3 regions of the Paenibacillus sp. FSL H8-0283 genome follow, and region 3 is predicted to be linked to each of the others. Evidence: predicted binding sites of a transcription regulator. Region 3 holds the regulator's gene; each other region holds the start of a gene.
The links. Region 3 encodes Rex, which represses fermentation and respiration genes when NADH is low (regulators of the CRP and FNR family bind a similar motif). Its sites were predicted from a motif close to TTGTGAAATATTTCACAA; they were not measured.

Region 1: a site for Rex is predicted at 1,667-1,684, ahead of MHI52_RS15455 (cytochrome ubiquinol oxidase subunit I). Genes of this name have one in related genera too.
Region 2: a site for Rex is predicted at 2,077-2,094, ahead of MHI52_RS28755 (formate/nitrite transporter family protein). Genes of this name have one in related genera too.

The regions. Positions count from the first base shown of each region.
Region 1 is NZ_CP150295.1:3,435,542-3,439,835, reverse strand. It holds gene MHI52_RS15460 (cytochrome d ubiquinol oxidase subunit II) at 1-225, opposite strand, end outside; gene MHI52_RS15455 (cytochrome ubiquinol oxidase subunit I) at 225-1,589, opposite strand; gene MHI52_RS15450 (MFS transporter) at 1,989-3,383, opposite strand; gene MHI52_RS15445 (LysR family transcriptional regulator) at 3,493-4,294, shown strand, end outside.
Region 2 is NZ_CP150295.1:6,539,697-6,543,990, reverse strand. It holds gene MHI52_RS28760 (FAD-dependent oxidoreductase) at 464-1,825, shown strand; gene MHI52_RS28755 (formate/nitrite transporter family protein) at 2,203-3,054, shown strand; gene MHI52_RS28750 (molybdopterin-dependent oxidoreductase) at 3,480-4,294, shown strand, end outside.
Region 3 is NZ_CP150295.1:4,289,038-4,293,331, reverse strand. It holds gene dinG (ATP-dependent DNA helicase DinG) at 1-2,198, shown strand, start outside; gene MHI52_RS19050 (redox-sensing transcriptional repressor Rex) at 2,418-3,071, shown strand; gene MHI52_RS19045 (amidohydrolase) at 3,058-4,294, shown strand, end outside.

The DNA of each region.
Region 1 (4,294 bases), 850 kb from region 3:
CGGGAAAAATCCAACGATGCCAATATAGAAAAAGACAAAGAATACATTGGTGATCTCCCAGACCGGTGATAGATAACGGGAGATCAGACGATTAATTAGATGATCCTGCTTTGTCAGGCGTGCATAAAAGGCAAAGAAACCTGCTCCAAAATCAATGGAAGCTACAATAAGATAGCCGTACAAGAACAGCCAGAGTACCGTAATACCAATTAATTCATAACTCATCAGGCCTGATCCCCTTTCTTGGCTGATTGATCATGCTGCTCCTTCAACCATTTCTCCATCTCGAGTTCAGCAGGATTGTTATTGAACAACCGTCTCAGTACGACGACACACATAACGCCTAGCAGGATGTAGAGAAGCAAGAAGACGAAAAATAAAATTCTCACACTCGGTGAAGAAGTAGCGGCCTCTTCTACCCGCATATAACCTCGGATGATCCATGGTTGCCGCCCGATCTCTGCATAGAACCAACCCATCTCAACGGCCAGAAAAGCAAGCGGTGCACTCAGTGCAACCATACGTAGCATCCACTTGTTAAACTGATTACGTTTCTTCCAGAATACAAACAGGAAGTACAGACTTGATATAGCAAGCAGAGCGAATCCAATACCAGCCATTAGATCAAACAAATAATGCACAAGTAAGGGCGGGTGTTCATCTGGTGGAAATTCGTTCAGCCCGGTTACCTCGGCGTTAAAGTCTCCAAAGGCAAGGAAACTGAGCAGTTTCGGCAAATGAAGAGCGCCTATAATTTCATGTTCTGCATTCAGCCATCCCAAAAAAATCAAATCCGCGCCGCTTTCCGTCTCGAAATGCCACTCGGCAGCTGCGAGCTTCTCCGGCTGATGCTCAGCCAAAAACTTGGCAGACACATCTCCAGCTAAAGAATTTAACAAACTGAATACCAGCACAACGGCCATCATGAGATTCAAGCCTTTTTTGTGGTAGGCTGACACTCCTTTTCTCAGCATCGCAAAGGCTGCTATTCCTGCTAACAGAGCAGCTCCTGTCAGATAAGCCGAGCTTAATACATGGAACACTTTGGAGAACGTCGCTGTATTCAGCATCGCTTGCACGGGGTTCACTGCCATGAATTGACCTGCTTCCATGACAAAACCTTCAGGCTGGTTCATGAAGCCGTTCACTGTTGTAATAAAAACAGCAGACATGCCTGCCCCGGCGACAATCGGAATAGTCAGCAACCAGTGGATATACGGATTTTTGAACCGATCCCACGTGTACAGATAAATGCCCAGGAATATTGCTTCAAAAAAGAATGCAAATACTTCCATAAATAGTGGCAGTGCAATGACATTCCCGGCAAGTTTCATAAAATTCGGCCATACCAAGGCCAACTGTAGTGAGATCGCTGTGCCTGTCACGACACCAACCGCGACAGAAATGACAAACCCTCTGGACCACCTCTTTGCCATAAGTATGTAATGGTGATCCTTCTTCCGAATGCCGATGAACTCTGCAATAGCAATCATCAAAGGTACGCCGACACCAAGCGTTGCAAAAATCACGTGGAACCCGAGCGTCAAACCAGTCACTAGCCTGCTCCATAAAACCGTATCAATAGCCATTCTTTGTGTTGCCTCCTTTCAAACTCTGTTTAATTTAGAAACATTCAATATCAGATTTGGCCAAGCTCAATGCAGAATTGCGAAAAATTTCACAAAGTTAGGTATGACGATATCTTGCCACACCTATAATGCGTTTACTCCTGTAGGCCCCCGATAATAACAATCATTGGATGCCTATTAAAATCTGATATTGATGCACTTAAAGTACTAACGAAACCTATTAATCAAAATTATTATATCTTTATTTTTACCTAATTCAATCAAAGACACGTCTTCTACCCTAAACGTTCAAGAAAGGATCAACTCTTTCTGACAACTTGGTGAAAATCAAAAAATACACCCAATGGAGCTATTGATTCATTGGGTGTAAACGTGTTATTGCACGGCAGATTCTCTATTTTACTTGCTTACTTGCTCCGGACTCGCCACACCTGCCTCGTTACGTACGCTCATGATGATCAGTGATGCAGCTAATACCGTAAGGATGATTCCAAGCATCTGAAATCCTGTCACATTGAATGTATCCCCCATAACAATTCCAATCAATAACGACGATAAAATGGTCCCCAGGTAGCGTGATGTATTAAAAATACCCGATGCGACTCCAATCATTTCTTTGGGTGTGCTTTTAAACAGTGCTGCTTGCATACCGACCGCGTTTAGGCCGTTACTTATGCCAAATAAAGCTAAGGCAACAATGATTATGAAGATTGGAGAAGTTTCATTCATAACAACGATTAATATAGAGCCAAATGTCATTAAAGAAGCGGATACGATCAGAGCTGGCCGTGATCCTGATCTGTCAATCCAGCGCCCTGCGATCGGAGCAATAATGACCGAACATAACCCCAAAGCTAGCATGCTCATTCCTGTATGAACTTCGTTGAGATGACGTACCTGCTTCAAATACGTAGGAACTCCAAAAAAAAGTGCGTAAAACAGGATGTTCACCAACATGTATTGCACATTCACCCAATTCATCTCCGGATATGAGGCAAACGTTCGCAGAGGGATAAAAGGCGTGGCTGCTTTTAATTCATGTCGGAAGAACATGACGAGTGCGATTAACCCGATCCCCCCTGTCAGCAGATGCCATGTTGAAATATCTCCTGTGGAATTTACTGAAAGTAAACCGATGAGCAGAGTCACCAAAGCTACCGTAAACATCAGGATACCTGGTGCGTCAATTAACGCAAGCCATTGCCGAATGGACATGTGACCAGAGATAGACGGAGATTGCTCGTCCTTCGGGATTGTTTTCCAGGCGAACCAAAAACTCACCAAGACAAACGGAATATTAACGAAGAATATGCTGTGCCAGTCCCACCAATGAATCAATACTCCACCAATAAAAGGTCCAATTGCAGCCGCTCCAGAAAGGAATATAGCCAAGGTGGACAAGGCGGAGGCTTGTTTTTCAGTCACGTTCATTCTGACAATCGCCATTCCGACGGCCACCATCATGCTTGTGCCAATTGATTGAACAATCCGGAATACGATGAGCCACGAAAAACTGGGAGACCACGGAGCTAACATGGACGATACAAAAACAATAACAAGACCCATGAGGAAGATCTTCCTGCGGCCAAACAAATCACTACACTTGCCCATGACGGGTTGAGCGACAGCACTGGCAATGTAAAATGATAAAATAATCCACGAAACGGCTGTAAAATTAAGTTGATACACTTGTTGTAACCTGGAGATTGCCACCGAAATCATGGAGGAATTCAACGGATTCAACATAATTCCGAGTCCAACAGCTAACATCAATCCTTTATTTCGAACGTTCATTGGTGCACCTCTCTCTCTTCTGCTGTTATCTTACTTGAACGTATTCATTTATTCCAACGCATTATATGTTATGATTTGATGAACTAGAAGGAATGAAGGGATGGTGCAAATGGAGCTTCTTCAACTAAAATATTTCCTGACGGTGGCCCGATGCGAACATGTTACGGAAGCTGCGGGAAAGCTGCATGTCACGCAATCCTCCCTGAGCAAAACGATACAACGATTAGAGGACGACCTGGGAGTCCCTTTATTTGATCGAATCGGGAGAAAGCTGCGACTAAACGACTTTGGAAGAACATTTCTTCAGCGAACTGAAAAAGCCTTATTTGAACTGGAACAAGGAAAGCGGGAAATTGCTGACCTCTCCAACCCGGATCAGGGTACACTGCAATTGGCGGTGACTACGGCAAGTACTTTGCCAGGTATACTCCGGGAATTCCGAAAAAACAAGCCGGATATTCAGTTCCATGTGCAAATGGTTTCGTTAGAAAACATGTCCAGACTCCTACATCGGGGCGAGGTGGACTTTTGCCTCTCCTCCCCTCCGATTGAAGGTGACGATATCAAATGTCAGATACTATATGACGACCCGATTGTAGTCGCTGTTCCTATGGGTCATCGATATGCAGACCGAAGCAGCATTCAATTAACCGAGCTTAAGGATGAGCGGTTTGTTGGGGTGAAGCAAGGGTATGGGGTTCGTGATATGGTAGATTCCGTATGTCAATCCGCTGGTTTCCTACCGAAGTATGTATATGAAGGTGATGAGCCTGCAAGATTAACAGCCCTTGTGGAGGCGGAGATCGGTCTCGCGTTTATACCTAGCACAGCCAGAAACCCCCATGAGCGCATTAAATATCTTCAGGTAGAGGAGCACCAACTCGTTCGGAAAATCGCTTTACTTTCGCATA
Region 2 (4,294 bases), 2.3 Mb from region 3:
TGTCCTTGCATAGCAAGGATGGGCTTCTTTGATTATTTTATATACGCGGATTTATTCTCTTCACAGGTAGGAGTTGGATCCATGAAATCAACTCTGTAATGAAAATTAAAGCCATTTATTTTTTGTAAAAGTCAAACAAGAATGCAGGAGACGCCTCTAACTTTATACGTCCACACTGTGTTCATACAGGGATCACGGAAGCCATTACATAGCATAAACCCGCCCAAATCCGGGGACAATGAAATCAATACAATGAAGGGAAGAAAGGCTTAAATACAGGGAAATGACCTCCTTCGACAAACTTTTTTTGCTCAACCTATTGCAATGTGAAAAATATCACATTATAATGAGTGTATAAAGTGAAATAAATCACATACACAGTTTCGAACAAGAAGTGAAATGTTTCACAACCATAACAACCTTATATTCAAACTCATTTATATATTTCGAGGAGGAACTTTTAATGAAAATCGCAGTTATCGGATGTACACACGCAGGAACCGCAGCCATCGTAAATACCGCCAAATTGTACCCGGATGCTACCATCACGGTGTATGAGCGCAATGACAATATCTCCTTCCTATCTTGTGGCATTGCGCTCTACGTAGGTGGGGTTGTGAAAGACCCTGACGGTTTGTTCTATTCTTCGCCTAATCAACTGGCAGAGCTTGGTGTTGAAACCAAGATGCTTCATGAAGTAACAGCAGTAGATGCCAAGGGCCATACTCTTCAGGCTAAAAACCTGCAAACCGGGGAAGAATTTGAAGATACGTTTGACAAACTGATCGTGACAACGGGGTCATGGCCTGTCGTTCCGAAGCTTGAAGGCATCGAGATGGACAACATTTTACTTTGCAAAAACTACAATCATTCCAACACGATTATTGAAAAAGCCAAAGATGCCAAACGTGTTACCGTTGTAGGTGCAGGATATATCGGCGTAGAACTGGTTGAGGCTTTCCAGATGAACGGCAAGGAAGTTACCCTGATCGACAGTGTGGACCGTATTTTGAACAAATACTTGGACCCTGAATTCACGGATGCGATTGAAGATACGTTGACTGGACGCGACATCAAGCTGGCTCTTGGTCAAACGGTACAGAAGTTTACTGGTGAAGATGGCAAAGTAACTAAGGTGATCACGTCCAAAGGAGAGTTCGAAACCGATCTGGTTATTCTGTGCATTGGTTTCCGTCCAAATACAGAGCTGCTCAAAGGCCAAGTGGATATGCTGCCAAACGGCGCAATCATCGTGGATAAATATATGCAAACGAGTCAAAAAGACGTCTTCGCTGCGGGTGACAGCTGTGCTATTCATTACAACCCAACAGGCAAAGCAGCGTACATTCCACTGGCAACCAACGCCGTGCGGATGGGTACACTTGTAGCCCGTAACCTAGTTCGTCCTACAACACCGTATATGGGTACACAAGGCACATCGGGTATCAAAATTTATGAGCAAAATATCGCGGGTACAGGGATGACGGAAATGTCTGCTGCTGACGAAGGCCTGATTGTTGAATCTGTCGTACTGGAAGACAGCTACCGTCCGGAGTTTATGCCAACGGCTGAGAAACTGTTGCTTAAAGTGGTATATGAGCAGGCTACTCGTCGAATTGTCGGAGCACAGGTGATGTCTCAGGTTGATCTGACCCAATCGATTAATACGATCTCGGTCTGCATCCAAAACAACATGACCGTAGATGAGCTGGCCTTCATCGACTTTTTCTTCCAGCCACATTACAACAAACCGTGGAACTTCCTGAACACGGCGGGTCTGCAAGCACTGCCTCCAATTGAAGTAAAAGCACCAGCAATGGTGTAAGGAAGCAGAATAGATGGTTTAACAGCGATCTTGATAAACGCCATACAAAGATAAGTCATGCTTGTCCGTAAATAAGAGGTGTACGATAACTGCCAAGATTACGAAACAAGGCGGACGATTATAAAGGAAAGAGAAGACTGGCGAGTATATCGTCAGTCTTCTTTTTTGTTGTTTTAGCTACAAAAGGCCTTACTACACTCTTGCTGTCATAACTATTCCAAGACACTCTTAAAGTATCTTTTTAAGTAACATTGTGATAATTTGCACAAAGTTATGTTTAGGACCGAGATACAATTAGGATGTGGTATTCAACGCATAACTAATGAATTTCAGATGGTTTTATCCAATGATGAACAATGAAGGAGAGGATGAATGATATGGCAGCAAAAACACCTCTTGAGGTTGCACAATATACGGCGCAAACAGGCAAGAAGAAGGCTCAATATCCGGTGTCTTCTGTACTGGTGCTTAGTTTTCTGGCAGGGGCTTTTATTGCGCTGGGTTTTCTATTGGATATTCGGGTAATTGCTTCTGCGCCAGCAGAGTGGGGGAGTCTGGTCAATCTGATTGGAGCAGCAGTGTTCCCGGTTGGATTAATCTTGGTACTCATAGGTGGTGGCGAGCTGCTGACGGGCAACATGATGGCAGTTCCACTTGCAACGATTGCACGAAAATTATCTGTGGGTAGTATGTTGAAAAATCTAACCTTAGTGACGATTGGTAATTTTGTTGGAGCTTTGTTTGTCGCGTACGCGTTTGGACATGTGCTTGGTCTGACCGGAGAGGGTGTATATCTGGCAAAAGTGGTGGATATGGCTGGGCATAAGCTGCATGACGGCTTCCTGCAAGCTTTCATCTCTGGCATCGGCTGTAACTGGCTGGTCGCGCTGGCCGTGTGGTTATCTTATGCATCCGATACGATGAGTGGCAAAGTACTGGGCATTTGGTTTCCAACGATGGCATTTGTGGCGATTGGATTCCAGCACGTTGTGGCCAATATGTTCCTCATCCCGGCGGCAATTTTCGAAGGACATTATTCGTGGGGTCAATATGTGATGAATTTCATTCCGGTATGGCTCGGGAATCTGACTGGTGGTGCTCTGTTTGTAGCTGCAGCCTATTGGGTGGTGTACCTGCGCCAAGCCGAGCCAAAAGTGAAACCAGAGATGGCGACGTCGATCGAACCTATGGAGACGGAGGCTAGAGTAATGTTGAGCAAACAAGCATAGAGGGCACAGCGAGGTATGGATACACGTATATTAGAAGTGAAGACGATTCTGATCTTGCTCGGTTCATGGCGAATATGCTGTGATGGAGCAGGGTGGGATCGTTTTTTTGTATGGGGTTCTTGTTGGAGTTTAACGCAAAATAAATTCGCCATGACAAGGTTCGGGGGAACGAAACCTGTTCATGGCGAATTTCGGGAGTGGTCCATGATATGGCATGAGGAGGAAGTGGGGAAACACTAGCCTAATGCCTTATTTTTAATTTACCCCTGAATTCTGAAGTTGAATCAAACTCAAAAACATTTTTTTGAAAATAATTTAAAGCCGCCATAGCGGCGAATATGAAGCAAAAACATACTGTTCTCTTTGCGCGATAACCTCGAAGAAGATATGATATAGGGATAGCTTTTAAAGAGGGGAGCCTTACGATGATCGATCAGGAGAATGGTGTATTTGCGGCGGTGTGCCCGCTCGACTGTCCGGACACTTGTGGTCTGTTATTACATAAAGAGAACGGCAAAATTGTGAAGGTGGCAGGCAATCCGGATCATCCGATCACCAAGGGTGCCATTTGTAATAAAGTCAGAAATATGACCGAGCGGGTATATCACCCCGAGCGTCTACAATATCCGATGAAACGTGTAGGAGCCAAAGGCGAAGGCAAGTTTGAACGAATCAGTTGGGATGAAGCGATTCGTGAGATTACGACCAAATTCACTGCATTGTCCGAAACCTACGGCCCGGAGAGCATCCTGCCCTACAGCTTTTACGGTAACATGGGTATTCTCGGCGTAGACGGCATGGATCGGCGTTTCTTCAATGCGCTTGGTGCGAGTGTACTGGAGCAGACGATCTGTAACTCCGCTGGAAATACCGGCTGGAAATATACGATGGGCGCCAATCGGGGAACAGTGCCGGAAGATACGGAGCATGCAGATCTCATCCTGGTGTGGGGTGGCAATATCGTCAGTACCAATATGCATCAGGTCGTTTTGGCTGAGAAAGCACGCAAGAAAGGCGCCAAGATCGTCGTAATCGATGTTCATCGCAATCGCACGGCCCAATGGGGCGACTGGTTTATTCCGCTGTTTCCGGGCACGGACAGTGCACTGGCGCTAGGATTAATGCATGTGTTGTTCGAACGGGGACTAACGGATGAAGCGTTTATGCAAAAGTATACGATAGGTCATGAGGCACTACGTGATCATGTCCGCAGTTACACCCCTGAACGTGTTGCACGCAT
Region 3 (4,294 bases):
ATTGGACCGATATTGGTGCACCACGCGATGAGCGGGAGGCTAACCCCCTCGATGGTGTAAGCTTCGAACAGTTTATGGACCAGGTTCGTGAGAACCTGAAGGATACGCTGGATCATTACGAAGAGCGTGAAGCGCAGACTCAGATGTTCAGCAGTGTAAGGCAAGCCCTGGATGAAGAGAAACATCTCTTGATCGAAGCTGGAACGGGTACCGGTAAATCTCTAGGGTATCTGTTGCCTGCTATTTACGAAAGTGTGAAGCAAGAACAGAAAGTTATGGTTAGCACGCATACGATCAATCTGCAGGAGCAATTGAGAGAGCGGGACATTCCGATGCTGACTCAAGTGGTTCCGTTCCCGTTTAAGGCTGCTGTATTCAAAGGACGTGGACATTACCTGTGCCTGCGCAAATTTGAACACAAAATCAATAAACGTGAATTCGCCACACCGAAAGAGGATTATTTCACAGCTGCTCAGATGATCGTCTGGCTTACGCAGACCGAAACCGGAGATGATGAGGAACTTAACCTTAGCGGACGCGGAGGGGACTTCTGGGAGACCGTACAGAGTGAATCCGAATCATGTCTGGGAAGATCCTGTCCATGGTTCCGTAAATGCTTCTACCATCGTGCCAAACATGAAGCAGGGTTGTCTGATATCGTAATCACCAATCACTCCAAATTATTTACGGATGTGAAAGCCGCGCATCAGCTGCTGCCAGCCTATGAGAGTCTTGTGATCGATGAGGCACATCATCTGGAGGATGTCGCTGGTAAACATCTTGGAATGCATATGAAATATTTCACCTTGGTTCATACACTGACCCGCCTATTTAAAGACAGTCGTAATGGTCAGCTACCTATGCTTCGTTCGCAGTTATCCGGGCATGAAAATTCGGTGCAATGGGGCTCCATGGTGGATCAGATGTTCCCGCTCGCTCTTGAAGTTAAGGAGCTGTGGGATCGTATGAGCGATGCCTTGTTTGGTCTCTTGCCTGAACGAAGTGATGCTTCACCGGGAGAGACGGGGCAATTTTCACTGCGTCTGAAAGCATCTCAGAAACCTGCAAAATGGCAGGAGTTGCAGGATCTGGAGAACCAGATCTATGTGACTCTGGGCGATTTGGTTCGCAAAGGGGACAAATTGCTGCTTGAAGTGAAAGAGGATCAGGATGATTATCAATCGGATAGTCTGATCACGGACATTACAGGACTGCTGAAAGATCTGACCACATTGAAGGAGAATCTACGTTTCTTCATGCGTATGGATGACGCCAAAACGGTGTACTGGATGGAAGCCAGCGGCCAATTCCGCAGCAAATCTCTCCAGCTGTATGCCGTACCTGTAGATGTGAGTGCACAACTTAAGGATTTATTTTTTGATAAAAAGAAAAGTGTTGTGCTTACATCGGCTACGCTTTCGGTAGATAAGTCATTCCAGTTCATGATTGAACAGCTTGGCTTGCAGGAAGCCGCCGAGAACAATCGGCTATTAACGTCGATGTTGCCATCACCTTTCAACTATCGCGATCAGGCACTTCTGGTGATTCCGCGTGATTTCCCAAGTGTGAAGGGAAGTGTGGGTGATGCGCACTTTGTTAATATGCTGGTGCAATCACTCGCAGAGACGGCAATTGCTACGCGTGGACGCATGATGGTTCTGTTTACTTCATACAAGATGTTGCGACAGGTCTATGATCCGCTGAAGGAGGCACTGTCTGGCAACGACATCTCGTTGCTTGGGCAAGGCGTTGACAGTGGAAGTCGTTCCAAATTGACTCGCAGGTTTCAAGATGCCAAAGCAACGGTACTTCTGGGCACAAGTAGCTTCTGGGAGGGTGTAGATATCCCGGGAGAGGCGTTAACTTGTCTCGCTATTGTGCGACTGCCTTTCCAGCCACCGAATCATCCGTTGGTGGAAGCCAAGAGTGAGTTGCTCCAGGAACAGAAGAAAAATCCGTTCATGAAACTGTCCGTGCCACAAGCGGTCATTCGTTTCAAGCAGGGATTTGGCCGATTGGTACGTACAGCAAAGGACAGAGGAATTGTCATTGTTTATGATACACGGGTGATTGAAGCGTATTATGGTAAATTCTTTTTGTATTCATTACCTGGTCCCAAAATGGAGCATATGCTCACGGAGCAAATGGTTCCACGAATTACTGAGTGGTTGGAAAAACCTGCTAATGAACAAAAATAATGGTTGTTTTGTTCGTTATATCATTGCATGACACTATCGTTTGGCGTTAAACTTTATTAGATATTTCCGTATCCGATTAAAGCAGTTGCACGTAAGAACTTATAACCTAAATTACAAGGAGCATTCTGTATAAAATGTCACGTTTATCTTTGAGTTTTATACAGAATGCTCATCTTTTCATCTATTATTTTATCGTGGCCTTGGTAAGGGGGAGCAAGAATGAAATCGGATAAAATTTCGGAAGCGGTGGTACGACGTCTGCCTGTTTACTTGCGTTATTTGAACGAGTTGCATCAGCGTGAGGTGGCTACTGTTTCTTCTCAAGAGCTTGGACAGAGGTTGGATCTGAATCCGGCCCAAATTCGTAAAGACCTGGCTTACTTCGGTGATTTTGGTCGTAAAGGGATCGGGTATGATGTATCCTATTTGATCGAGAAAATTCGTCACATTCTCAAAATCGATCAGCAAATTAATGTAGCTCTGGTAGGAGCGGGTAACCTCGGTCAAGCCTTGTCCAACTACAACGCATATCTGAAAGACAACATGAAGATTGTTGCTGTATTTGATGCATATGGACCGAAGATAGGTAGTCAAATCAACAGTTTGACGGTAAAACCAATGGATGAATTGACGGAAGCGGTTAAAATGGAAAACATTCGCATCGGAATTATCACGGTTCCGGATACGGAAGCCCAAAATGTAGCCGATCAGCTTATTGAATCAGGAATTGAAGCGATCCTTAATTTTGCACCAACCATTCTAAAAACACCGCCGCATATCCGCATTCACCATGCTGACTTTACAACGGATCTGCTTAGTTTGGCCTATTACTTGGAGACTGGAAAGGACGACGAGGAAGATGACAACAAATAGATGGGTAATTCACAACGGCAAATTTGCCGTTAATGAAGGCGGCACAACATGGAACGTGGTCCACGGATACATGGTTGTTGAGAATGACAAGATTGTGCATATTGGTGAGACATTGCCGGATGAAGACAAAAATTGTACCAAAGTGGATGGAAAAGGACTGTTCTTCCTGCCGGGTCTGATCAATACGCATGGTCATGCAGCGATGTCGTTGCTCAGAGGGCACGGAGACGATCTTGCATTGCAAGTATGGTTGCAGGAAAAAATGTGGCCGATGGAAGCGAAAATGACTTCAGAAGACGTATATTGGGGAACTTCGCTATCGGTGCTTGAAATGTTGAAAGGCGGAACTACAGCTTTCCTGGACATGTACGATCACATGGATCAAGTTGCCAAAGTTGTGGAGCAATCCGGCGTTAGAGCAGCACTGGCACGTGGTGTAATCGGGTTGTGCTCGGAGGAAGAACAATTGCGGAAGCTGGAGGAGTCGGCTGCGTTTGCGCGTGAGTGGAATGGACAGGCAGATGGTCGCATTACAACCGTAATCTCGCCACATGCACCATATACATGCCCTCCTGACTACATAGAGAAGCTTGTGCAGGTCGCGAACGACCTAAACCTTCCCCTTCATACACATATGTCGGAAACGCTTCGTGAAGTCGAGCAGAACGTGGCTGATTATGGACTGCGTCCTGTGGCACATCTGGAGAAACTGGGCTTTTTCTCTCGTCCATCCCTGGTTGCACATGCGGTGCATCTGAATGACGAAGAGATTGAGATTCTGGCCCGTCATGATGTGGCTGTATCCCATAACCCGGGAAGTAACCTGAAACTCGCTTCCGGTGTTTCGCGGGTACCTGCGTTGCTGAAAGCAGGAGTTACCGTGTCACTCGGAACAGACGGACCGGCAAGCAACAACAACCTGGATATGTTCGAGGAAATGAGACTGGCTGCATTGATCCACAAAGGTGTATCTGGTGACCCGACGGCAGTGCCAGCAGGCGAAGCGTTATTACTCGGAACGTCATACGGTGCCAAATCTATCTTCTTGAACAATACCGGAGCACTCCAGGTCGGCATGAAGGCTGACTTTATCGCCTTGGACATTGAACAGGCACATTTCTATCCACATACAGACCTGATCTCACATACAATCTACTCGGCTTCTGCTAAAGATGTTGAGCACGTATGGGTGGATGGAAAACAAGTGGTGAAACATGGCGAAT